One region of the Erwinia wuhanensis genome, then DNA from elsewhere that is predicted to be linked to it. Evidence: predicted binding sites of a transcription regulator. Region 1 holds the regulator's gene; each other region holds the start of a gene.

Evidence for each region. The regulator ArgR, encoded in region 1, controls arginine synthesis, uptake and breakdown. The targets are predictions, from matches to a motif close to ANTGAATAAAAATACANT.
Region 2: argA (amino-acid N-acetyltransferase) is a predicted target of ArgR. The motif match lies at 5,246-5,263, and genes of this name have one in related genera.
Region 3: argC (N-acetyl-gamma-glutamyl-phosphate reductase) is a predicted target of ArgR. The motif match lies at 2,329-2,346, and genes of this name have one in related genera.

What each region holds. Positions count from the first base shown of each region.
Region 1 is NZ_JAUJUH010000003.1:33,366-40,866, reverse strand. Features, by position in the region: gene degQ (serine endoprotease DegQ) at 1-720, shown strand, start outside; gene degS (outer membrane-stress sensor serine endopeptidase DegS) at 798-1,856, shown strand; gene mdh (malate dehydrogenase) at 1,891-2,826, opposite strand; gene argR (transcriptional regulator ArgR) at 3,243-3,713, shown strand; gene yhcN (peroxide/acid stress response protein YhcN) at 4,124-4,396, shown strand; gene yhcN (peroxide/acid stress response protein YhcN) at 4,481-4,750, shown strand; gene yhcN (peroxide/acid stress response protein YhcN) at 4,843-5,100, shown strand; gene QZH36_RS07930 (barstar family protein) at 5,173-5,442, opposite strand; gene QZH36_RS07925 (NAD-dependent succinate-semialdehyde dehydrogenase) at 5,493-6,944, opposite strand; gene aaeB (p-hydroxybenzoic acid efflux pump subunit AaeB) at 7,036-7,501, opposite strand, start outside.
Region 2 is NZ_JAUJUH010000003.1:482,680-490,180, forward strand. Features, by position in the region: gene recB (exodeoxyribonuclease V subunit beta) at 1-623, shown strand, start outside; gene recD (exodeoxyribonuclease V subunit alpha) at 614-2,437, shown strand; gene QZH36_RS09920 (hypothetical protein) at 2,527-3,438, opposite strand; gene QZH36_RS09925 (hypothetical protein) at 3,575-3,733, opposite strand; gene argA (amino-acid N-acetyltransferase) at 3,870-5,213, opposite strand; gene amiC (N-acetylmuramoyl-L-alanine amidase AmiC) at 5,438-6,688, shown strand; tRNA gene QZH36_RS09940 (tRNA-Met) at 6,772-6,848, opposite strand; tRNA gene QZH36_RS09945 (tRNA-Met) at 6,908-6,984, opposite strand; tRNA gene QZH36_RS09950 (tRNA-Met) at 7,042-7,118, opposite strand; gene mltA (murein transglycosylase A) at 7,322-7,501, shown strand, end outside.
Region 3 is NZ_JAUJUH010000010.1:8,380-15,880, reverse strand. Features, by position in the region: gene ppc (phosphoenolpyruvate carboxylase) at 1-892, opposite strand, end outside; gene argE (acetylornithine deacetylase) at 1,130-2,281, opposite strand; gene argC (N-acetyl-gamma-glutamyl-phosphate reductase) at 2,453-3,457, shown strand; gene argB (acetylglutamate kinase) at 3,473-4,249, shown strand; gene QZH36_RS19940 (argininosuccinate synthase) at 4,269-5,483, shown strand; gene argH (argininosuccinate lyase) at 5,563-6,936, shown strand; gene QZH36_RS19930 (glutathione peroxidase) at 7,035-7,501, opposite strand, start outside.

The DNA.
Region 1 (7,501 bases):
GGCGCGCTGGTTAATCTTAACGGCGAACTGATCGGTATTAACACCGCTATTCTCTCTTCTGCCGGCGGCAATATCGGTATCGGCTTCGCTATTCCGGGCAATATGGCGATGAATCTGGCGCAGCAGCTGATCGAGTTTGGCGAGGTGAAACGCGGCCAGCTGGGCATTAAAGGCACGGAGATGACGGCGGAGATGGCGAAAGCCTTTAACGTTGACGCCCAGCGCGGCGCTTTCGTCAATGAAGTGCTGCCAGGCTCGGCGGCGGCTAAAGCCGGCATCAAAGCGGGCGATATTATTACCTCGCTGGATGACAAGCCGGTGGAAAGCTTTGCCGCGCTGCGGGTGAAAATTGGCACCACCGCGCCGGGCAAAGAGGTGAAGGTAGGCCTGTTGCGCGACGGCAAGCCGCAGACGCTGACCGTGAAGCTGGATAACAGCACCCAAACCGCCAGCACAGAGCTGCTGAACCCTGCGCTACAGGGCGCGACCTTGAGCGACGGCGCGGCGAAAGACGGCACCAAAGGCGTCAGCGTGGACAGCGTCGATAAAGGCACGCCGGCCGCGCAGTTCGGCCTGCAAAAAGACGATATTATCGTCGGACTTAACCGCACCCGCGTTGAAAATCTTGCCGACCTGCGCAAGCAGCTGGCGGCAAAACCTTCGCTGCTGGCGCTGAATGTTATCCGCAACGGCGAAAGCCTCTACCTGCTTTTACGCTAAAACTTCGGGCGGACACCTGCGCGTCCGCCCGACTCATGTTATCCTGCCCATCGTCTATTCATTCATCAGTTAAAGCCATGTTTCCTAAACTTATGCGTTCAGTGCTTCTTGGCCTGGTGGTAGCGGGCCTGCTGCTGGTCGCGCTGCCCGCGCTGCGCATCGGCAATAATTTTTTTACGCTAAAAGATGACAGCGCCAGCCAGAAGCCCGTCAGCTATAACGACGCCGTGCGCCGCGCCGCGCCTGCGGTGGTGAACGTCTATAATCGCAGCGCCAACGCGTCGGCCCATAACCTGGAGATCCGCACGCTGGGCTCGGGCGTGATTATGGACGGACGGGGCTATATCCTGACCAACAAGCATGTGATTAACGATGCCGATCAGATTATCGTCGCGCTGCAGGATGGCCGAATTTTTGAAGCCATGCTGGTAGGCTCGGACAGCCTGACCGATCTGGCCGTGCTGAAGATCACCGCTTCCGGCCTGCCGGTTATTCCTGTTAATCCTAAGCGAGTGGCGCATATCGGCGATCTGGTGATGGCGATAGGCAACCCTTACAACATTGGCCAGACGGTTACGCAGGGCATCATCAGCGCGACCGGCCGCGTAGGCCTCAGCCCTTCCCGCTATCAGAACTTCCTGCAAACCGATGCCTCTATTAATAAAGGCAATTCCGGCGGCGCGCTGATTAACTCACTGGGCGAACTGATGGGCATTAACACGCTGTCGTTCGATAAAAGCAACGATGGCGAAACGCCGGAAGGCATCGGTTTTGCCATCCCTACCGCGCTGGCGGCGAAAATCATGGACAAGCTTATCCGCGACGGCCGCGTTATCCGTGGGTTTATCGGCATCAGCGGACGTGAAATTCCGCAAATGCATGGCCAGAACGGCAGCATCGATCACGTTCAGGGCATTGTGGTGACCAACGTGGCGCAGGGCGGGCCGGCGGCGAAAGCAGGCCTGCAGGTGAACGACGTCATCGTCAGCGTGAACCATAAGCCTGCGGTTTCCGCGCTGGAAACCATGGACCAGGTGGCGGAAATCCGTCCGGGAACGGCGATTGACGTGGATATTTTGCGTAACGATCGCAAGATGACGCTGCAAATTACCGTACTGGAATATCCGGGCAGCTAAACGGCAGGGCCAGCGAAAGCTGGCCCTGAGTGGCTTACTTCACGAACTCTTCGCCCTGAGCAATATCTTTCTTCAGCGTCTCCAGCATGTTCTGTAGCGCCTGCTCTTCAAACGTACTCAAAGCGCCGATGGGCTTACGCTCCACCACGCCGTTTTTCCCCAGCAGCAGCGGCTGAGCGAAAAAGCGAGCATGCGCGCCGTCGCCTTCAACGTAGGCGCACTCCACCACGTTGCTTTCACCCTGTAGGGCACGCACCAGCGACAGACCAAATTTCGCTGCCGCCTGGCCCATTGACAGCGTGGCAGACCCGCCGCCGGCTTTTGCCTCGACCACTTCTGTACCCGCGTTCTGGATACGTTTAGTCAGATCGGCCACTTCCTGATCCGTAAAGCTTACGCCCGATACCTGCGACAGCAGCGGCAGGATAGTGACGCCGGAATGGCCGCCAATCACCGGCACGTTCAGCGCCGCCGGATCTTTACCCTTCAGCTCGGCGACAAAGGTATTGGAGCGGATAATATCCAGCGTGGTCACGCCGAACAGTTTGTTCTTGTCATAGACGCCCGCTTTTTTCAGCACCTCGGCGGCGATAGCCACGGTGGTGTTAACGGGGTTAGTAATGATGCCGATCAGCGCTTTTGGACAGGTAGCGGCGACCTGCTCAATCAGATTGCGCACGATACCGGCGTTAACATTAAACAGGTCTGCGCGGTCCATACCAGGCTTACGCGCTACGCCTGCGGAGATCAGGACTACGTCAGCGCCCTGCAAGGCTGGCGTCGCGTCTTCACCGCTAAAGCCTTTGATTTTCACCGCAGTAGGGATGTGGCTCAGATCGACAGCCACGCCGGGCGTCACGGGAGCGATATCGTACAGTGAGAGATCTGAACCTGCCGGAAGCTGGGTTTTAAGCAGAAGAGCAAGGGCCTGGCCAATGCCGCCAGCCGCGCCGAGAACTGCAACTTTCATCCTAAACTCCTTATTATTTTGAGGGGGAAGTGCCGTGGAATCATTTGCTTATGAGCATATCTGACCTGCGAGGCCTGAGCGACAGCATTTACCCTCATGCACGACGGCGCATCATACAGGATAAAGCGACAGAGACTGACCGCAATATGCCCGGTAAGGCCATTCGAGGCTGCAGGCAACGCGGTCAACGTTACACTACACCGTTAATACTTAGCCAAACAACATCAATTTTATAACAATCTGTTCACTTATTGTGCGCGACGTCGCGGAATAAGGCGAATTTTTCACGGCCGCGATCTGGCAACGAACGTTAACAGGGTGTAAAAAAGAGGCTTAATTTGCATAAAAATGCAAAAAAGTGCATAATAAGAAGTTATCCCAGCCGGGAATTCTCTTGCGACCTTTAGCGAAAAACTATGCGTAATCCAGCAAAACAAGAAGATCTGATTAAGGCGTTTAAGGCCTTATTAAAAGAAGAAAAATTTAGCTCGCAGGGCGAGATCGTCACTGCGCTCCAGGAACAGGGCTTTGATAATATCAACCAGTCCAAGGTTTCGCGGATGCTGACCCGCTTTGGCGCCGTGCGCACGCGCAACGCCAAAATGGAAATGGTTTACTGTCTGCCTGCCGAGCTGGGCGTGCCGACCACCAGCAGCCCGCTCAAGAATCTGGTGCTTGATATCGATTATAATGACGCGCTGATTGTGATCCATACCAGCCCTGGCGCGGCGCAGCTGATTGCCCGCATGCTGGACTCGCTGGGCAAGCCCGAAGGCATCCTCGGCACCATCGCCGGTGACGACACGATTTTCATTACCCCAGCCCGCCACGTTACCATCAGACACCTGCGTGATTCCGTCCTGAAATTATTCGATCAGGAACTATAAGCCGCCGGTTTTTATGCAGTTCTTTATCGTTTTCCCCGCGCGCCGGCGACCGTTGGCGCGTTGTCTTTTCTCTCTCCACTCCGTTAAAAACAGCATAATCCACTGGCTTATTGCGCTGACATCGCCGTTAAACTTTATGGACTCCCGTCTCGCAGTGTGATCTGCCACAAAGAAGCGCACAAATAGTTAAATTGATCTATCTCAATGTTTTTACGCATATTTAACGCAGCCAGAGCAACTTATAAGCGTTTTTTATAACTGAACGTTATTAAAAAGTGGTTAACGGCTTAAATATCGCAACAAAACATTATTAGCCTGCTATTAATATTTTACGTTATCAGATCTATAATCCTTTTCGTGATGTGAATCACACTAACAACACGATAAAAATAATGACGAGGAAAATTTTCATGAACGTAAAAACTACCGTGGCTGCCGCCAGCCTGCTCTCTCTGCTCTCTCTGCTCTCTTTTGGTGCTTTTGCAGCTGAATCTGTTAACGCGGATCAGGCGCAAAACATGCAATCGATCGGCACCGTTAGCGTGAGCGGCGTCAGCGCATCCCCTATGGATATCAATGCCCAGCTGAGCCAGAAAGCCGACGCTCAGGGCGCTAAAGCCTACCGTGTGGTCGAGGCCTATTTAAACGGCAACTATCACGCTACGGCTGAGCTGTACAAATAATCAACCTAACTCTGACGATAACCCCAAGAATAATAAAAGTTTTTTAGCCCTTTCGGTTATCGCCCTACTTCTGGAGCATCTGTTATGAACACGAAATTTACTATCGCCGCACTAAGCCTGGCTTCCGTTCTCTCTTTCGGCGCCAGCGCTGCCAACCTGGTAACCGATCAGCAGGTTGCCAACGAAAATCTGCAGTCTATGGGTACCATCAGCGTTAGCGGCATCGACGGCGCGCCAACCACCATCCGTCAGCAGCTTTCACAGAAAGCCGACGAACAGGGCGCGAAATCGTATCGGGTGATTGAGGCCTACAACAACGGCAACTATCACGCGACCGCAGAACTTTATAAATAAGATGGGCGACGGGCAGGCGTAAAGCCTGCCGCTATATCGACGACCTGACAGGTTTCAGACGCGGGTTGTTGAGGACAATGAGGAAGAAAATCATGAAAACAACTTTAGCCGTATTAAGCCTGCTCTCCGTACTTTCCTTCGGCGCTTCAGCTGCACAGCTGGTTAACGCAGAGCAATCGCAGCATCTACAATCCGCCGGCACCATTTCATTAGGCGGCGTGGCGGGCGCACCGATGGATATTCGTCAGCAGCTGTCGCAGAAAGCGGATGAACAAGGCGCCAGCGCCTATCGCGTTATCGAAGCGCGCAACGACAACACCTGGCACGTCACCGCCGAGCTGTATAAGTAATTCCTCGTCACCGTTACCCTGACGGTTATATGACGAACCTTTTGGCCCCGTTCGCCGGGGCCTTTTTTCGTTTCAGCGCACGTTAAATCGTAGCTGCCCTTCCAGCTCTTCCTCCGCTTCGTCAAACAGCAGGATCAACGCGCCGTAGCGCCGTCTCTGGCCTGTGCCAAGATGCACAAATTCGATCTCCAGCGGTAACGGCAGCGATCTGTCGCTCACCACTTCCCACAGGCTGTCCAAATCGGTAATAAGCCGATCGCCCAGTGAAAAACGATCGCTGAACTGTCGGAAGAAATGCGCCTGATCCACGATTTCATTAAAATCAAAAATTTCTGTTCTCATACTGCCGCTCCACAGGAAAACGGTCGGGCGACGCGTGGCCGCCCGGTGAGTTACAGTCCCCCGATATGCAGGGCTTTGACCTCTAAAAACTCTTCCAGTCCCAGCACCGATCCTTCCCGTCCCAGCCCGGACTCTTTCACGCCGCCAAAAGGCGCCAGCTCGGTGGATACCGCGCACTCATTGATGCCGATCATGCCGCTTTCCAGCGCCGCCGCTACGCGGAAGATGCGCTGGACATCACGGGTATAGAAATAGGCTGCCAGACCAAATTCGGTATCGTTGGCGCGGCGGATTACCTCTTCTTCGCTGTCAAAGCGGAAACAGGCGGCGACCGGGCCAAACGTTTCCTCTTTGGCCAGCTTCATGTTTTCATTGGCTTCGGCAATCACCGTCGGCTGCCAGAAATTGCCGCCGAGCGCGTGCCGGTCGCCGCCGACGACTATCTTGCCGCCTTTCGCTTTGGCGTCTTTAACATGCTCTTCCACCTTATCTACGGCAGAAGCCTCAATCAGCGGCCCGACAATCACCCCTTCTTCCATGCCGTTACCCACCTTCAGCTTGCCTACCTCTTCCGCCAGCTGGCTGACAAAACGGTCGTAAACGCTGTTGTGAATAAAGAAGCGGTTAACGCTGACGCAAACCTGGCCCGCGTTGCGGAACTTGTTGGCGATGGCACCTTTAACGGCGGCGTCGATATCCGCATCCTCAAAGACGATATAGGGCGCGTTGCCGCCCAGCTCCATCGACACTTTTTTCATCGTCTCAGCGGCGTTACGCATCAGCAGCTTGCCGACTTCCGTTGAACCGGTGAAAGAGATTTTCCTGACCGTCGAACTGGCCATAATGGCTTCGCTGATGGCTTTGGTATCGCCCGCCACCGCGTTCAGCACGCCGTCCGGCACGCCCGCTTTTTTCGCCAGCGCCACCAGAGCAAAAGCCGACAGCGGCGTGTTATTAGCGGGTTTGATAATGCCGGTGCAGCCTGCGGCCAGCGCGGGGCCAAGCTTGCGCGTCAGCATTGCCATCGGGAAATTCCAGGGCGTAATAGCAGCGACCACGCCGATGGGTTCGCGCGTCGCCAGAATGCGCGATCCCGCTTTGGCCGGCGGAATGATTTCACCGTTAGCGCGCTTTGCCTGCTCGGCAAACCACTGAATAAAGCTGGCGGCGTACTCGACTTCACCCTCGGCTTCTTTTACGGGCTTACCCTGCTCCGCCGTCATCAGTTTGCCCAGCCAGGCTTTGTTGTCGATAATCAGCTGATACCAGCGGTAAAGGATTTCGCTACGCTCTTTAGCGGTTTTCGCCCGCCAGGCGGGAAAGGCTTTGGCGGCGGCGGCAATCGCCCGTTCGGTTTCGTCTTTTCCGGCGCGCGCGACCTGAGTAATGACTTCACCGGTGGCCGGGTTCAGTACGTCAAAGGTTGCGCCGCCCTGCTGCCATTGACCGTCGATAAAAAAGCCGGTCTGAAATAAGTCGTTGTCCTGAAGCGAGTTGCTCATACTGTTCTCCCATTGGATTACCGTTGGGATAAGTATAGATGGCGGCCTGCATGACAGGCCGCAAGAAGGGCAAGAAGCGGAGATCTCTTAATCAGATTTGCAGCAGCGTGGTCTGATATTTTTTCAACATGCTCGCCAGGCGCTGCACGGGCTCGGTGACGCTTAGCGGCGCCTCGTAATGCACCAGCTTTTCCTGATAGATAGCCAGTTCCGCCAGCAGCCGCTCGAAGTAGTGGCGTCGTTTGGCGTCGCTGCCTGCCGAAATAACCCGATCCGCCGTATGCCGCAGCTGCTTGTGGAAAGCAGAAAGATCGCTGTTAACCGGGATATCGGCATCGCGCAGGCGCTGGTGTCCGATAATCAACGTCAGCGCGATACGAAACTTGTTGATGTCGCCTGGAAAAAGATTCAGCAACATAAACAGCTGCTGGTACAGCGCCGGCAGATGGTTCTCGCGACGGCGGGCCTGATTGGTGGTCATGGCCGCCACGGCGGAATACATAAAGCGGTTCAGCAGCGTGCGTCCGGTCCGCGCTTTTGAGGTGTCGCGAATAAGC
Region 2 (7,501 bases), 450 kb from region 1:
AGCTTGCCGGACAGGGGCACGACCTTGCCTGGCTGCCGGTGATGAAACAGTGGCTGGAAAACGTGCTGACCACGCCGCTGAATGAAACCGGCGTCAGCCTGAGCCAGCTACCGGCGGAAAGCCGTCAGGTGGAGCTGCAATTTTATCTGCCCATCAAACAAATGCTGATGGCGGAAAAGCTGGATCGGCTGGTGCGCCATTACGATCCGCTGTCGGCCGGCTGCCCGCCGCTTAACTTTCAGCAGGTGCAGGGAATGCTGAAAGGTTTTATCGATCTGGTGTTTTGCTGGCAGGGAAAATATTATCTGCTGGATTATAAATCCAACTGGCTGGGCGAGTCGGGCGAGCACTACACGCCGGAAGCGATGGCGGAAGCGATGCGCGCGCACCGTTACGATCTGCAATATCAGCTTTATACGCTGGCGCTGCATCGCTATTTGCGTCATCGTCTGGCTGACTACGATTATCAGCGCCACTTCGGCGGCGTTATCTATCTTTTCCTGCGCGGCGTGGACGGTACGGCGCGTGTAAACGGCATCTTCCGCACCTGCCCGGAAGCGGCTTTTGTGCAGTCGCTCGACGCGCTGTTTGCCGGGGAATTTCAGGAGGAACTATGGCCATAGCGCAACTGCTGCTCTCCGCCTGTGAGGCGCGACTGCTGCGTCCGTTGGACGTGCAGTTCGCCCGCATGGTGGCGGGCGACGATCATCCCGCGCTGATGCTGGCTGCGGCCTGCGTCAGCGCCGAAGCGGGCGAGGGGCACGTGTGCCTGCCGCTGACGCATCTCAGCGAAGCGCTGCTGTTCGGCGGACGCCATCCTGAGCTGGCCGGTCAGCTGTGGCAGGCCGTTGGCGAGCCGGACTGGCATCACCTGCTGTCATCGGCGCAGGCCGTGGGCGACGGCACGACGGCAACGCCGCTGGTACTGCATCAGCAGCGGCTCTATCTGCATCGCATGTGGCAGTCGGAAGGGCAGGTGGCGCAGTTTATCGTGCGTGAAGCCCATACGCCCTTTGACGAACAGCGGCTGCGCAGCGCGCTCGACAGGCATTTTGGCGAGCAGCCGGATAACTGGCAGAAAATCGCCGCAGCGGTGGCGATCACGCGGCAAATTGCGGTGATCTCCGGCGGACCGGGAACGGGCAAAACCACCACGGTAGCCAAACTGCTGGCGACGCTGCTGGAGCTTTCTTCCGGCTCGCTGCGTATTCGCCTGGCCGCCCCGACGGGTAAAGCGGCGGCGCGGCTGACCGAATCCCTGGGCAAAGCGTTGCAGCGGCTTGAAGTCAGCGAAGCGGAAAAACAGCGTTTTCCTGCCGAGGCCACCACGCTGCATCGCCTGCTGGGCGCGGTGCCCGGCAGCCAGCGGATGCGCTATCACGCGGGCAATCCGCTGCATCTGGATCTGTTAGTGGTGGATGAAGCTTCTATGGTGGATTTGCCGATGATGGCGAGCCTGATCGCCGCGCTGCCGCCGCACGCCAGGGTGATCTTTCTGGGCGATCGCGACCAGCTTGCCTCGGTGGAAGCGGGCGCGGTGCTCGGCGATATCTGCCGCTGCGCGGAGTCCGGCTACAGCAGCCAGCGCGCGGAAATGCTGATGCGCCTGACCGGCTGCGAGATTGCAGGCCAGGAGGACAAGCTGGCGCCAGCGGTGCGCGACAGCATTTGCCTGCTGCGTAAAAGCTACCGTTTCGACGCCTCATCGGGCATCGGGCAGCTGGCGCTGGCGGTCAACGCGGGCGATATCCATCAGGTTGAAAAAGTATTTAACGCGGATTTTGCTGATATTACCCGCTTTACGCTGAGCAGCAGCGCAGAGTATCAGCATCTGCTGGACACCAGCGTGGCAGGCTATCGCGACTATCTTGAGCAGATTGCCGACCAGGCGGAACCTCGCCGGGTGATTGAGGCGTTTGGCCGCTTTCAGCTGCTGTGTGCGCTGAGGGAGGGGCCGTTTGGCGTGTTCGGACTTAATGAGCGTATTGAGGCCGCCTTGCACAAAAAACGGCTGATCCAGCGCCAGCCGGGCAGCAAATGGTATATCGGCAGGCCGGTAATGATCGCCCGCAACGACAGCGCGCTGGGGCTGTTTAACGGTGATATCGGCATTGCGATGAACGATGCGGAAGGCGCGCTGAAGGTGTTCTTCCCGCTGCCCGACGGCAGCATTCGGGCCGTGCAGCCCAGCCGCCTGCCGCCGCATGAAACCGCCTATGCGATGACCGTGCATAAATCACAGGGCTCGGAGTTTGATCATACGCTGCTGGTGCTGCCGAATCAGTTCGCGCCGGTACTGACGCGCGAGCTGGTTTACACCGCCATCACCCGCGCCAGAGAACGCCTGACGCTGTATGCGGATAATCAGGTGCTGAACAGCGCGGTGAAGATGCGCACGCGCCGCCGCAGCGGCCTGGTGGAACGGCTGGCGGGGTAAAGTGAGAAAATAGCTGACTTGCTTAATCTGACATTACAACGTTATGCCTGTCAGACATCTTCTTTCTGCAACTAAACAGCTCGGTAATGCTAACCTGATGTTCGGCTAACTTTTTGTAATCGTTCAAACAAAGCCCGGGTTTCACGGGCTTTTTTGCAGAGTTCACGATCGATAAATTTGTCGTCAAGCTCATAATCTTTTCTGTTCGCACTAAGAAATATATAAAGCTGTTCGAGGATTTTATAGAGAGGGATATTCTGACGTGTCTGGATACGTCGCCAGGCACTGTGCTGCGTAAGTTGGATGAAACTGTCTAAAAAGCGTCTGGCGTGACGAAAGTGCTCAAACTCGAACTTATCCAGTAAAAAATAGAATACGGGAAGCATCAGGCTCTTAATCCGAAGGCTTTCAGTTTCTGTATCGGGCTTGATTTTTTCGGCAATATTAGCGAAACGCGATCTCATACAGGCAACAGGATTAAGCACTCTGACCAGATCATGGCTTTCCGGCACGCCGGATTTTATATGACGCGTTATAAATGGTTCTGTGTTTAACAGCAGCTTTTCACCGGTGAACTCGTCATGCTGAAAGCCGGAAGGCCTGTCTATAATATCGATAATATTTTCACGATATTGAATATCAGCATTAGAAAACAGGCGTCCGCCAAACTCTTTTATCTTTGCCGTGTCTCGATCAATCAGTGAAAAAATTGCGATAGACGGAGGGGTAAAAGGTTCCTGAAATTTCGGTTCGATATTAAGCGCTTTACCTATACCGATCACATTTCTTTTTCTGGAAACATAATCGATATCCACAGAGCGAAGTGCGCGTTCGTCTGGTTGCTCGGTTACGGGGTAAAGTTCCTGATAATAAGATGCCCAATAAAAAACAGCCTGACCGCCGACCGTAATTACCGGATCCTGTAGTTCATTCGCATGTGCTATCAGCTCATGATTCAGTAGGTAAACCTGCTCAGAAGTGGGAATGTGTAGTTCTGCCATAGCGTTAACCAACAAAAATTAAAAAAGATGTCGATAGCGGATGGGCTCAGTAAAATAAAGTCAGTGAGGCAAATCAGGCAGTTGAGTTAATCATTATTAATACAAAAATAACCATCCCGAGGAGGGTTTATTTTCACTATGCAAAGCTAACGTTAGCCCGACGAGAAGACTTACGACTGGCGCTATAGCAGGGCTTTTCACTCAAAGGTTGAGGAGCAAGCTGGCCTTTGTTAAGCGCTTTCATACGCTCTGCATAGACCTGATGTTGTTTTTCTTTAAGCTCACGCGGCGACATAGCTAAATCCTGCTCTGGAATATTGACGGGGTCGTCAATGCATAACTGGTTAAATATTACGCCACACCTGCGATGAGTTCAACTGCCTCCACGGCTGATTTAATCGTCCCCTGGAGGCAGGTACATAGCTTTTTCGCTACGCCATCCGCGCATGGCTCAGATCGGCCATCAGCACCTTTGAGCGGCGCTGGTAGTTATACATCTGCTTTTTGCTTTCCGGCAGCTCTTCGATATCGACCGGCGTAAAGCCGCGCTCCTGGAACCAGTGAATGCTGCGTGTGGTCAGCACAAACAGCTTTTTCAGCCCCATCTGCCGCGCCTGCAGCGCCACTCTTTCCAGCAGCGCTTCGCCGCGCGACGAGCTGCGGTAGTCCGGGTGTACCGCGACGCAGGCCATCTCGCCGATTTTCTCTTCCGGGAAAGGGTAGAGCGCCGCGCAGCCGATGGTGAGGTTATCCCGCTCGATAATCGTAAATTTGTCGATTTCGATCTCTAACTGCTCGCGCGAGCGACGCACCAGAATGCCCTGCTGCTCCAGCGGGCGGATCAGCTCAAGGATGCCGCCGATGTCGTTGATGGTGGCGCGGCGGATCTGCTCGGCGCTTTCCATCACAATCTGCGTACCGATACCGTCACGCGAGAACAGTTCCTGCAACAGCGTGCCGTCCTCCTGATAGCTAATCAGGTGGCTGCGGCGCACGCCGCTGCGGCAGGCCTTCACCGCGCCGCGTAAAAAGCGCACAGTCGCAGACAGATAGTCATGGCCTTCTTCCAGCTCGATAATGCGCTGCTGCGCTTCGTTCGGGAACAGCTCGGAGATAATTGCGCCTTCGCTGTCGGTCACGCCCTGTTCCGCGCAGAAGCCGATCATTTTTTCCGCCTTCAGCTTGATCGCCAGCTGGGTGGCGACTTCTTCCGAGGTCAGGTTAAAGCTCTCGCCGGTCACGGAAACGGCAACCGGCCCCAGCAGCACGATAGCGCCGCTGTCGAGCTGGCGGTGAATAGCCTCTTCATCGATGCGGCGGATACGGCCGCTGTGGCAGTAATCCACGCCGTCATCCACGCCCAGCGGCTGCGCGATAATAAAGTTGCCGCTGACGACGTTGATATGCGCGCCCTGGAGCGGCGTGTTGTTCAGGCTCATCGACAGGCGCGCGGTGATATCCAGCTGTAAACGGCCTGCCGCCTGCTTGACCAGCTCCAGCGACTGCGCGTCGGTGACGCGGGTATGCTTGTGATAAACCGGCTCCAGCTGATGCTCCGCCAGATTGGCGTCAATCTGCGGCCTCGCACCGTATACCACCACCAGGCGAATGCCGAGGCTGTGCAGAAGGCCAATATCATTAACGATGCTTGAGAAGTTATCATGCTCAATGGCTTCGCCGCCCAGCATAATGACAAACGTCTTACCACGATGGGCATTGATATAGGGCACGGTATGGCGAAACCCCTGAACCAGCTCGGTACTCCGTTCCTTCACGGCAAACCCTCTATGAATTATTATTCGCTAAAAATGTATTTTTATTCTTTTATCGCGCGGGCGCAAGTGCCAATTTTCAACCTTCTCTTTAACGTAGCTTAACGCTGCGGCCCGTGAAGGGCTTTTGGGGGTGACACCGGCAGCAGGATTCGCTACAGTTTTGCGCCTGGTGGTTTTTTGGTTTTATTTTTCTTTACAAAACAGCAATTTCTTACTGGAGTGGCATGTCTGATTTACCTTCGCCCGGCCGACGTCGCTGGCTACAGGGCGCTGGCGCAGCGCTGCTGCTGAGCGTCAGCAAAGCGGGACTGGCGGCAAGCAGCCATATTGTGGCCGTGCGCATCTGGCCGTCTTCAACCTATTCCCGCGTCACGCTGGAATCCAATACTCCGCTGAAATATAAACAGTTTGCGTTAAGTCATCCTGAACGCATAGTGGTGGATATCTCCGGCGTGCACCTGAATCAGACCCTGCATCAGGTCGGGCATCTGGTGCGCAGCGACGATCCCTATATTAAAAGCGCGCGCGTCGGCCAGTTCGATCGCCATACGGTGCGGCTGGTGCTGGAGCTGAAGCAGAGCGTGACGCCAAAAGTCTTTACTCTCGATCCGGTCGCCGGCATCAAAAACCGCCTGGTGCTGGATCTCTATCCGGCCAGAAACCGCAGCCATAACCATGAAGACGATCCGCTGCTGGCGCTGTTGCAGGATTACAATAAAGGCGAGCTGGAAAGCGGCCAGCCCGCTTCCGCGCCGTTGCCCGGCAAAGCGGGGCGGGATCGTCCGATTATTATCATGATCGATCCCGGTCACGGCGGCGAAGATACCGGTGCTATCGGCAAGCATAAAACCAAAGAAAAGGACGTGGTGCTGAAAATCGCCCGTCGGTTGAAAGCGCTAATCGATAAGCAGCCCAATATGCGCGCGCATATGACACGCAGCGACGACGTATTTATTCCGTTGAAGGTGCGGGTGGCAAAAGCGCGCAGATTACGCGCCGATCTGTTTGTTTCTATTCATGCCGATGCCTTTACCAGCCGGGCGGCGCGAGGCTCTTCCGTGTTCGCGCTGTCGACTAAAGGCGCAACCAGCACCGCCGCGCGCTATCTGGCGCAAACGCAGAACGAATCGGATCTGATCGGCGGCGTCAGCATGAGCGGCGATCGCTACCTTGATCACACTATGTTCGATATGGTACAGAGCCTGACCGTTAACGACAGCCTGAAGTTCGGCAAGGAAGTGCTGGGACATATGGGCAAAATTAATCATCTGCACAAGAAGAAGGTGGAGCAGGCGGCTTTTGCGGTGTTGAAAGCACCGGATATTCCTTCCATTCTGGTGGAAACGGCTTTTATCAGTAATCTGGAGGAGGAGCGCAAACTGCGTACGGCAGCGTTCCAGCGTCAGGTGGCGGAGTCGATTCTGGCAGGGATTAAAGGCTATTTTGCCCACGGCGCACCGTTAGCACCAAGATAGGAAAGCGGGCGGCGACAGGTCGTCCGATAAAATAAGAAAGTTGGAACGCCAGAAACAAAAAAACACCCGAAAGGGTGTTTAGTTGGTTGCGGGAGCCGGATTCGAACCGACGACCTTCGGGTTATGAGCCCGACGAGCTACCAGGCTGCTCCATCCCGCGTCCGATGCTGACGCTTCCATCACGGCAGGCTTTTTTACTACTACATTTTCCTGAGAAAATGGTTGCGGGAGCCGGATTTGAACCGACGACCTTCGGGTTATGAGCCCGACGAGCTACCAGGCTGCTCCATCCCGCGTCCGAACTTCCTGGCGCTTCCATCACGACAGGTTTACTGCTTTTCCCCGGAGGGAATTGGTTGCGGGAGCCGGATTTGAACCGACGACCTTCGGGTTATGAGCCCGACGAGCTACCAGGCTGCTCCATCCCGCGTCCGTGGATGCGCACTATACTCTCCGGCGATTTTGTTGCAACCCCTTTTTGCAAATTAACGCCTGAAATCGCCCTTACTGCTTAATTTGTCAGCCGATTGTTGTATTGTTGTGCAAAACCGACGCTTCTTTTTGGCGAGGACGTTTTAATCTGTGGGGCGCTTTGCTATCTTCGCCTGCAATTGCGTATAAAGGTAGAGAATAATGAAAGGACGTTGGGCAAAGTATATGGTCACCGGGGCGTTAATCGCCCTGCTTGCGGGATGTTCCTCCAAACCTACCGATCGCGGCCAGCAGTATAAGGACGGCAAGCTGCAGCAGCCGCTGGGGCTGGTTAATCAACCTAACGCCAAAGGGCGCCCCGTTAACGGCAAAGATTTTGCC
Region 3 (7,501 bases), on a different contig from region 1:
CCGGCGTACACTCCGACATCGACAGCTCGGAAACCAGCACGGCGATATCGCGCAGGAACAAATCGGTGGCTTTCCAGCGGCTTAGCTGCAGCACGTGGCGGGTGATTTTAGCCGTCACGTTCGGGTTGCCGTCGCGGTCGCCGCCCATCCAGGAGGTAAAGGTAACTGGCACAAAATCTACCGGCAGCTTAACGCCAAACGACGCCTCTACCTGCTCGTACAGCTCGCGCAGAAAGGCCGGGACGCCTTCCCACAGGCTGTTTTCCACCACCGCGAAGCCCCACTTGGCTTCATCGACCGGCGTCGGGCGATATTTACGGATTTCATCGGTATGCCAGGCCTGCGCAACCAGCTGGCGCAAACGACGCATAATCTGCGATCGGTCGTAGTCGGAAAGATCGTTGTGATCCAGCTGTTTCAGACAGCTGTTGACCTCGACCAGCTTGTGGATCAGCGTGCGGCGGGTGATCTCCGTCGGGTGTGCGGTCAGCACCAGCTCCAGAGAAAGCGATTCGATAGCCTCGCGAATTTTGGCTTCCGTCAGGTTGGGCTGCTGCTTCAGGCGCTCGAAGGTTTTCGCCAGCAGCTCCTGGTGATTGGCGCCTTCGCCCTTGGGCGATATGGTGTGGTACTGCTCGGCGACGTTGGTCAGGTTCAGAAACTGGCTGAAGGCGCGCGCCACCGGCAGCAGTTCGTCATTGGATAAATTTTGCAGCGTGGTAAGCAGCTCTTTACGGTGGGCGTCGTTTCCCGCGCGGGAAGACTTGGAGAGCTTACGGATGGTTTCCACCCGATCCAGGATGTTCTCGCCAAGCGCATCCTTAATCGTATCCCCGAGCAGTTTGCCGAGCATACTGACATTACTTCGCATTGCGGAATATTGTTCGTTCATATGACCCCTGACCGTTATTTTTATCACTCTCTACCGTCGCCGGTATAACATTGCCTTTTATCTAGCCACGTTCCCGTCCATCCGTCAATTGACTTAAACGTGTGCGAACCTGTCGCTAACTTGCGGTAATTTAAGAAATTTAACAGCGACGTAGCGAGATAAGTTATTCTTATCGAGAAACAAATGATAAAGCCGGGGTAAAAGGCCGTTTTACTGGCTAAATGCCCCGCTTTTCACTCAGTGATTGCAAAAATGCTGTACGACCTGCGTAATCAATTCGCGGGTAGGTTTAATAAAAGCGGTATCAAGATATTCATCCGGCTGGTGCGCCTGGTTAATCGAACCTGGCCCTAACACCAGCGTCGGGCACAGTTCCTGAATAAACGGCGCTTCGGTGCAGTAGTTCACGATGCTGGTTTCCGTGCCCAACAGCTTTTCCACCACTTTGACCAGCCGATGATCGGCCGGACATTCATAGCCGGGGATCGGCGGATGCAGCTGGCTGACGTTGACGCGGCCCGGCCAGCGTTCGCTGACGGGCGCCAGCGCCTCGTTAATCAAGCCTTCCAGCTCGTTCAGCGTCAGGCCCGGCAGCGGCCGCAGATCCATATGCAGATCGCAGCAGGCGCAAATGCGATTTGCCGCATCGCCGCCGCTGATATGGCCAAAGTTCATGGTGGGATAAGGAATGGCAAAACCGTCGTGACGATAGCGCGTTTTCAGCGTGTCGCGCAGCGCCATCAGCTGCGTGATGGACTCATGCATCAGCTCAATGGCGTTGACCCCGCGTGAAGGATCGCTGGAATGGCCCGACTGGCCTTCAATGCGGATCACGTTCGACATATGGCCTTTGTGCGCCCGTACCGGCTGTAGCGAGGTAGGCTCGCCGATAATGGCGCAGTCGGGCCGCACTGTGGCGTTTTCAGAGAAATATTTCGCGCCCGCCATCGTGGTTTCTTCATCGGCGGTCGCCAGCACGTAGAGCGGTTTCGCCAGCTTTTTCACGTCAACATCGCGCAGCGCATCAAGGATAAAGGCGAAGAAGCCTTTCATATCGGCGGTGCCCAGGCCATACAGCTTGTTATCGTGTTCGGTTAACGCAAAGGGATCGCGCGTCCAGCGACCATCGTCGAACGGCACGGTGTCGCTGTGACCAGCCAACAACAGGCCGCCAGCGCCGCTGCCGGTACGGGCCAGCATATTAAATTTATGGCGCGTGCCGGGAACCGGCTGCACTTCCACCTCAAAGCCAATATCGCGGAACCAGCCTGCCAGCAAACTGATTAAAGCTTCATTACTCTGATCCATCGCGCTGTCGGTGGCGCTGATGGACGGCGTGGCGATCAACTCACGGTAAAGCTCAATAAAAGGCGGTAATTTTGTCTTCACTGTTGACAGTCCTTGCGTTAGGATAGTATCAATATTCATGCATTAATAGTGAATAAAAATACATTAATGGCGTGGGGATGGAAACCAGATTTCCTGCATAACCGGCGCTAACCGCGTGGGAATACGGCGTGAAGCCGTCACCCGAAACCCGAGACCGTTATAAGGTGTCCGATGTTAAATACGCTGATTGTTGGTGCCAGTGGCTATGCTGGCGTAGAGCTTGCGACCTACCTGAACCGTCACCCTCAGGTGAACATAACCGCTTTAGCGGTATCAGCGCAAAGCCCTGACGCCGGAAAATTGCTTTCCGATCTGCATCCGCAGCTGAAAGGCATCCTGGACATGCCGCTGCAGCCGCTGACAAGCGCGGCAGAGTTCGCCGACAAAGTGGACGTGGTGTTTCTGGCGACGGCGCACGAAGTCAGTCATGACCTGGCGCCTGAATTCCTGGCCGCCGGCTGCGTGGTGTTCGATCTGTCAGCCGCGTTCCGCGTCAACGAAGAGAGCTTCTTCACCGACTATTACGGCTTCCCGCATCAGCATAAAGCGTGGCTGGCAAAGGCCGTGTATGGCCTGGCCGAATGGCAGCAGAGCCAGCTAAAAGAAGCGCAGCTGATTGCCGTGCCGGGCTGCTATCCGACCGCCGCGCAGCTGGCGCTGAAGCCACTGATTGCGGCGGATCTGCTGAACGAAGCGCAGTGGCCGGTGATCAACGCCACCAGCGGCGTCAGCGGCGCAGGACGCAAAGCGTCCGTGACCACCAGTTTCTGCGAGGTCAGCCTGCAGCCTTATGGCATTTTCACCCATCGTCACCAGCCGGAAATCGCCGCGCATCTTGGCGTGCCGGTGATCTTCACGCCGCACCTGGGCAACTTCCCGCGCGGCATCCTGGCCACCACCACCTGTCGGCTGAAGGCGGGCGTAACGCGTGAAGACGTGGCGGAAGCGTTCCATAACGCCTATCACGATAAGCCGCTGGTGCGTGTCTATGATAAAGGCGTGCCGTCGATCAAAGGCGTGGTCGGCCTGCCGTTCTGCGATATCGGCTTTGCCGTGCAGGGCGAGCACGCGATTATCGTCTCGGCGGAAGATAACCTGCTGAAAGGTGCGTCGTCGCAGGCGGTGCAGTGTATGAATATTCGTTTCGGCTTCCCGGAAACGCAGTCGCTTATTTAATCAGTGAGAAAGCCCATGACCAATCCTTTAATTATTAAACTCGGCGGCGTGTTGCTGGATAGCGAAGAGGCGCTGGCGCGCCTGTTTGACGCACTGGTGGCGTACCGCGAAACCCATCAGCGCCCGCTGCTGATCGTTCACGGCGGCGGCTGCCTGGTCGACGAGCTGATGAAGAAGCTGGCGCTGCCGGTGAAAAAGAAAAACGGCCTGCGCGTCACGCCAGCCGATCAGATCGACATCATTACCGGCGCGCTGGCGGGCACCGCCAATAAAACGCTGCTGGCCTGGTCGAAAAAACACGGTATTGATGCCGTTGGCCTGTGCCTGGGCGACGGCGGCAGCGTCAACGTGGCGGCTTTTGATGAAGAGCTGGGCCACGTGGGCCAGGCGACGCCGGGCAATCCCAAACTCATTACTACGCTGCTGGAAGCAGGCTACCTGCCGGTGATCAGCTCTATCGGCATCACCGAAGACGGCAAGCTGATGAACGTCAACGCCGACCAGGCCGCCACCGCGCTGGCCTCGACGCTGGGCGCCGATCTGGTGCTGCTCTCCGACGTCAGCGGCATTCTGGACGGCAAAGGCCAGCGCATCGAAGAGATGACGACGGCGCTGGCAGAACAGCTAATCGCCCAGGGCATCATTACCGACGGCATGATTGTTAAAGTCAACGCTGCGCTGGATGCCGCCCGCACGCTGGGCCGTCCGGTCGATATCGCCAGCTGGCGTCATGCCGAACAGCTACCAACCCTATTTAACGGCGTGTCGATTGGCACCCGGATCCTCGCTTAACCGGTTCAAGGAAATGACAATGCAAGATAAAAGCATCAAAAAAATCGTTCTGGCTTACTCTGGCGGTCTGGATACCTCCGCGATTATTCCGTGGCTGAAAGAGAACTACGGCGGCTGTGAAGTGGTCGCTTTCGTGGCCGATATCGGCCAGGAGCGTGGCGATCTGGAAGGCGTTGAGCAGAAAGCGTTGCAGTCCGGCGCTTCCGAATGCCACGTAGTGGATCTGCGTGAAGAATTCATCAGCGATTACGTCTATCCCGTGCTGCAAACCGGCGCGCTGTATGAAGGTACTTATCTGCTGGGCACGTCGATGGCGCGTCCTATTATCGCCAAAGCGCAGGTTGAGCTGGCGCTGAAAGTCGGCGCAGATGCGCTGTGCCACGGCGCAACCGGTAAAGGCAACGACCAGGTGCGTTTCGAAACCACCTACACCGCGCTGGCCCCACAGCTGAAAGTGGTTGCGCCATGGCGCGAGTGGAACCTGCGTTCCCGTGAGGCGCTGCTCGACTATCTGAAAGAGCGCAACATCCCGACCACCGCGTCGCTGGAAAAAATCTACAGCCGTGATGAAAACGCCTGGCATATCTCTACCGAAGGCGGCGTGCTGGAAAGCCCGTGGAATGCGCCAAACAAAGACTGCTGGGTCTGGACTGTCGATCCGCTGGAAGCGCCGGACCAGCCTGAGCAGGTGACGGTATCCGTGGAGAAAGGCCGCGTGGTTGCCGTAAACGGCGAAGCGCTAAGCCCGTTCGGCTGCCTGGAAAAACTGAACGTTATCGGCGCGAAACACGGCGTGGGCCGTATCGATATCGTCGAAAACCGTCTGGTGGGCATCAAGTCTCGCGGCTGCTACGAAACCCCTGGCGGCACCATTATGGTCAACGCGCTGCGTGCGGTTGAGCAGCTGGTGCTGGATCGCGACAGCTTCAAATGGCGCGAACAGCTGGGCCACGAGATGTCCTACGTGGTTTACGACGGCCGCTGGTTCGCGCCGCTGCGTAAATCCATTCAGGCCGCTGCCGAATCGCTGGCGGAAGAAGTCAACGGCGAAGTGGTGCTGCAACTTTATAAAGGTCAGGTTACGGCGATCCAGAAAAAATCCGCTAACAGCCTCTATTCAGAAGAGTTTGCGACCTTCGGCGAAGATGAAGTGTACGACCATCGTCACGCGGGCGGCTTTATCCGTCTGTTCTCGCTCTCTTCACGCATTCGTGCGCTGAACGAGAAAAAGTAAGCCGGTATTTAGCCTGGCGAAATAAGGCGGCGCAGGCCGCCTTTTAAAGAAAACTCAACGAATTTAAGGGAGCACTGACATGGCACTTTGGGGTGGACGGTTTACTCAGGCAGCAGATCAACGTTTCAAACTGTTTAATGACTCGCTGCGCTTTGACTATCGTCTGGCAGAGCAGGACATTGTCGGGTCCGTAGCCTGGTCCAAAGCGCTGGTGACGGTCAATGTTCTGACTACAGAAGAGCAGCAGCAGCTGGAAACCGCGCTGAACGTGCTGCTTGAGGAAGTACGCGCTAATCCGCAGCAGATCCTGGAAAGCGATGCGGAAGATATTCACAGCTATGTTGAAGGCAGGCTGATTGAGAAAGTCGGCGCGCTCGGCAAAAAGTTGCATACCGGCCGCAGCCGTAACGATCAGGTCGCCACCGATCTGAAGCTCTGGTGCAAAGCGCAGATCGGCGAGCTGCTGATCGCCACGCGTCAGCTACAGCAGGCGCTGGTGGCCACGGCAGAAGCGAACCAGGACGCGGTCATGCCGGGCTACACCCATTTGCAGCGCGCGCAGCCGGTGACCTTTGCGCACTGGTGCCTGGCTTATGTCGAGATGCTGGCGCGGGATGAAAGCCGCCTGCAGGATACGCTGAAGCGTCTGGACGTCAGCCCGCTGGGCTGCGGCGCGCTGGCCGGCACGGCTTACGAGATCGACCGCGAGCAGCTGGCCGGCTGGCTGGGCTTTGCCTCCGCCACGCGCAACAGCCTGGACACCGTTTCCGACCGCGATCACGTGCTGGAGCTGCTTTCCGACGCCTCTATCGGCATGGTGCATCTTTCCCGCTTCGCCGAAGATCTGATTTTCTTCAATACCGGCGAGTCAGGCTTTGTTGAGCTGTCCGATAAGGTTACCTCCGGCTCTTCGCTGATGCCGCAGAAGAAAAACCCGGACGCGCTGGAGCTGATCCGCGGCAAGTGCGGCCGCGTGCAGGGCGCGCTGACCGGCATGATGATGACGCTGAAAGGCCTGCCGCTGGCCTACAACAAAGATATGCAGGAAGACAAAGAAGGCCTGTTCGACGCGCTGGACACCTGGTCCGACTGTCTGCATATGGCCGCGCTGGTGCTGGACGGCATTCAGGTGAAGCGTCCGCGCTGCCAGGAAGCGGCAGAGCAGGGCTACGCCAATGCGACCGAGCTGGCTGACTATCTGGTAGCTAAAGGCGTCCCGTTCCGCGAAGCGCATCATATCGTGGGCGAAGTCGTTGTGGCGGCAATTGGCAAAGGCGTGGCGCTGGAAGCGCTAAGGCTGGAAGAGCTGCAACAGTACAGCAAGGTGATTGGTGAAGACGTCTATCCAATCCTGTCGCTGCAATCCTGTCTGGACAAGCGTAATGCGAAGGGTGGCGTTTCGCCGCATCAGGTGTCGCTTGCGATTACCGACGCGAAAAATCGCCTGGCGTAAGCAAAAAAAAGGCGGGCATCAGGCCCGCCAACTAATTTCGACTTATATTTTTATTTTAGGCACATAAGAGGGCGGGCGATGGCTCGCCTTCTTAATTCTTAGGCTAAAAAGAACTGTTCCAGATCGTCGCTGCCGCCGATGTGGCGTCCGCCGATAAAGACCTGAGGAACGGTCGCACGGCCGGTTACAGCGCGCAGGCTGACGGTGGTGGCATCCTGGCCCAGCACGATTTCTTCGTACTGAATACCGCGATCCAACAGCATCTGCTTGGCTTTAGCGCAGAACGGGCAGCCCGGCTTGGTGAACAGGGACACGGACTCCTGCACCTTAAATTCCGGTGCCAGATAGCGCAGCATGGTGTCGGCATCAGACACTTCAAACGGGTCGCCCGGCTTGTTTGGCTCAACAAACATTTTCTCTACCACGCCGTTGCGAACCAGCATGGAGTAGCGCCATGAGCGCGGGCCAAAGCCCAGATCCGCTTTCTCGACCAGCATTTCCATGCCGCGAGTAAAATCGCCGTTGCCATCCGGGATAAAGGTAATGTTGTTAGCGTGCTGATCGG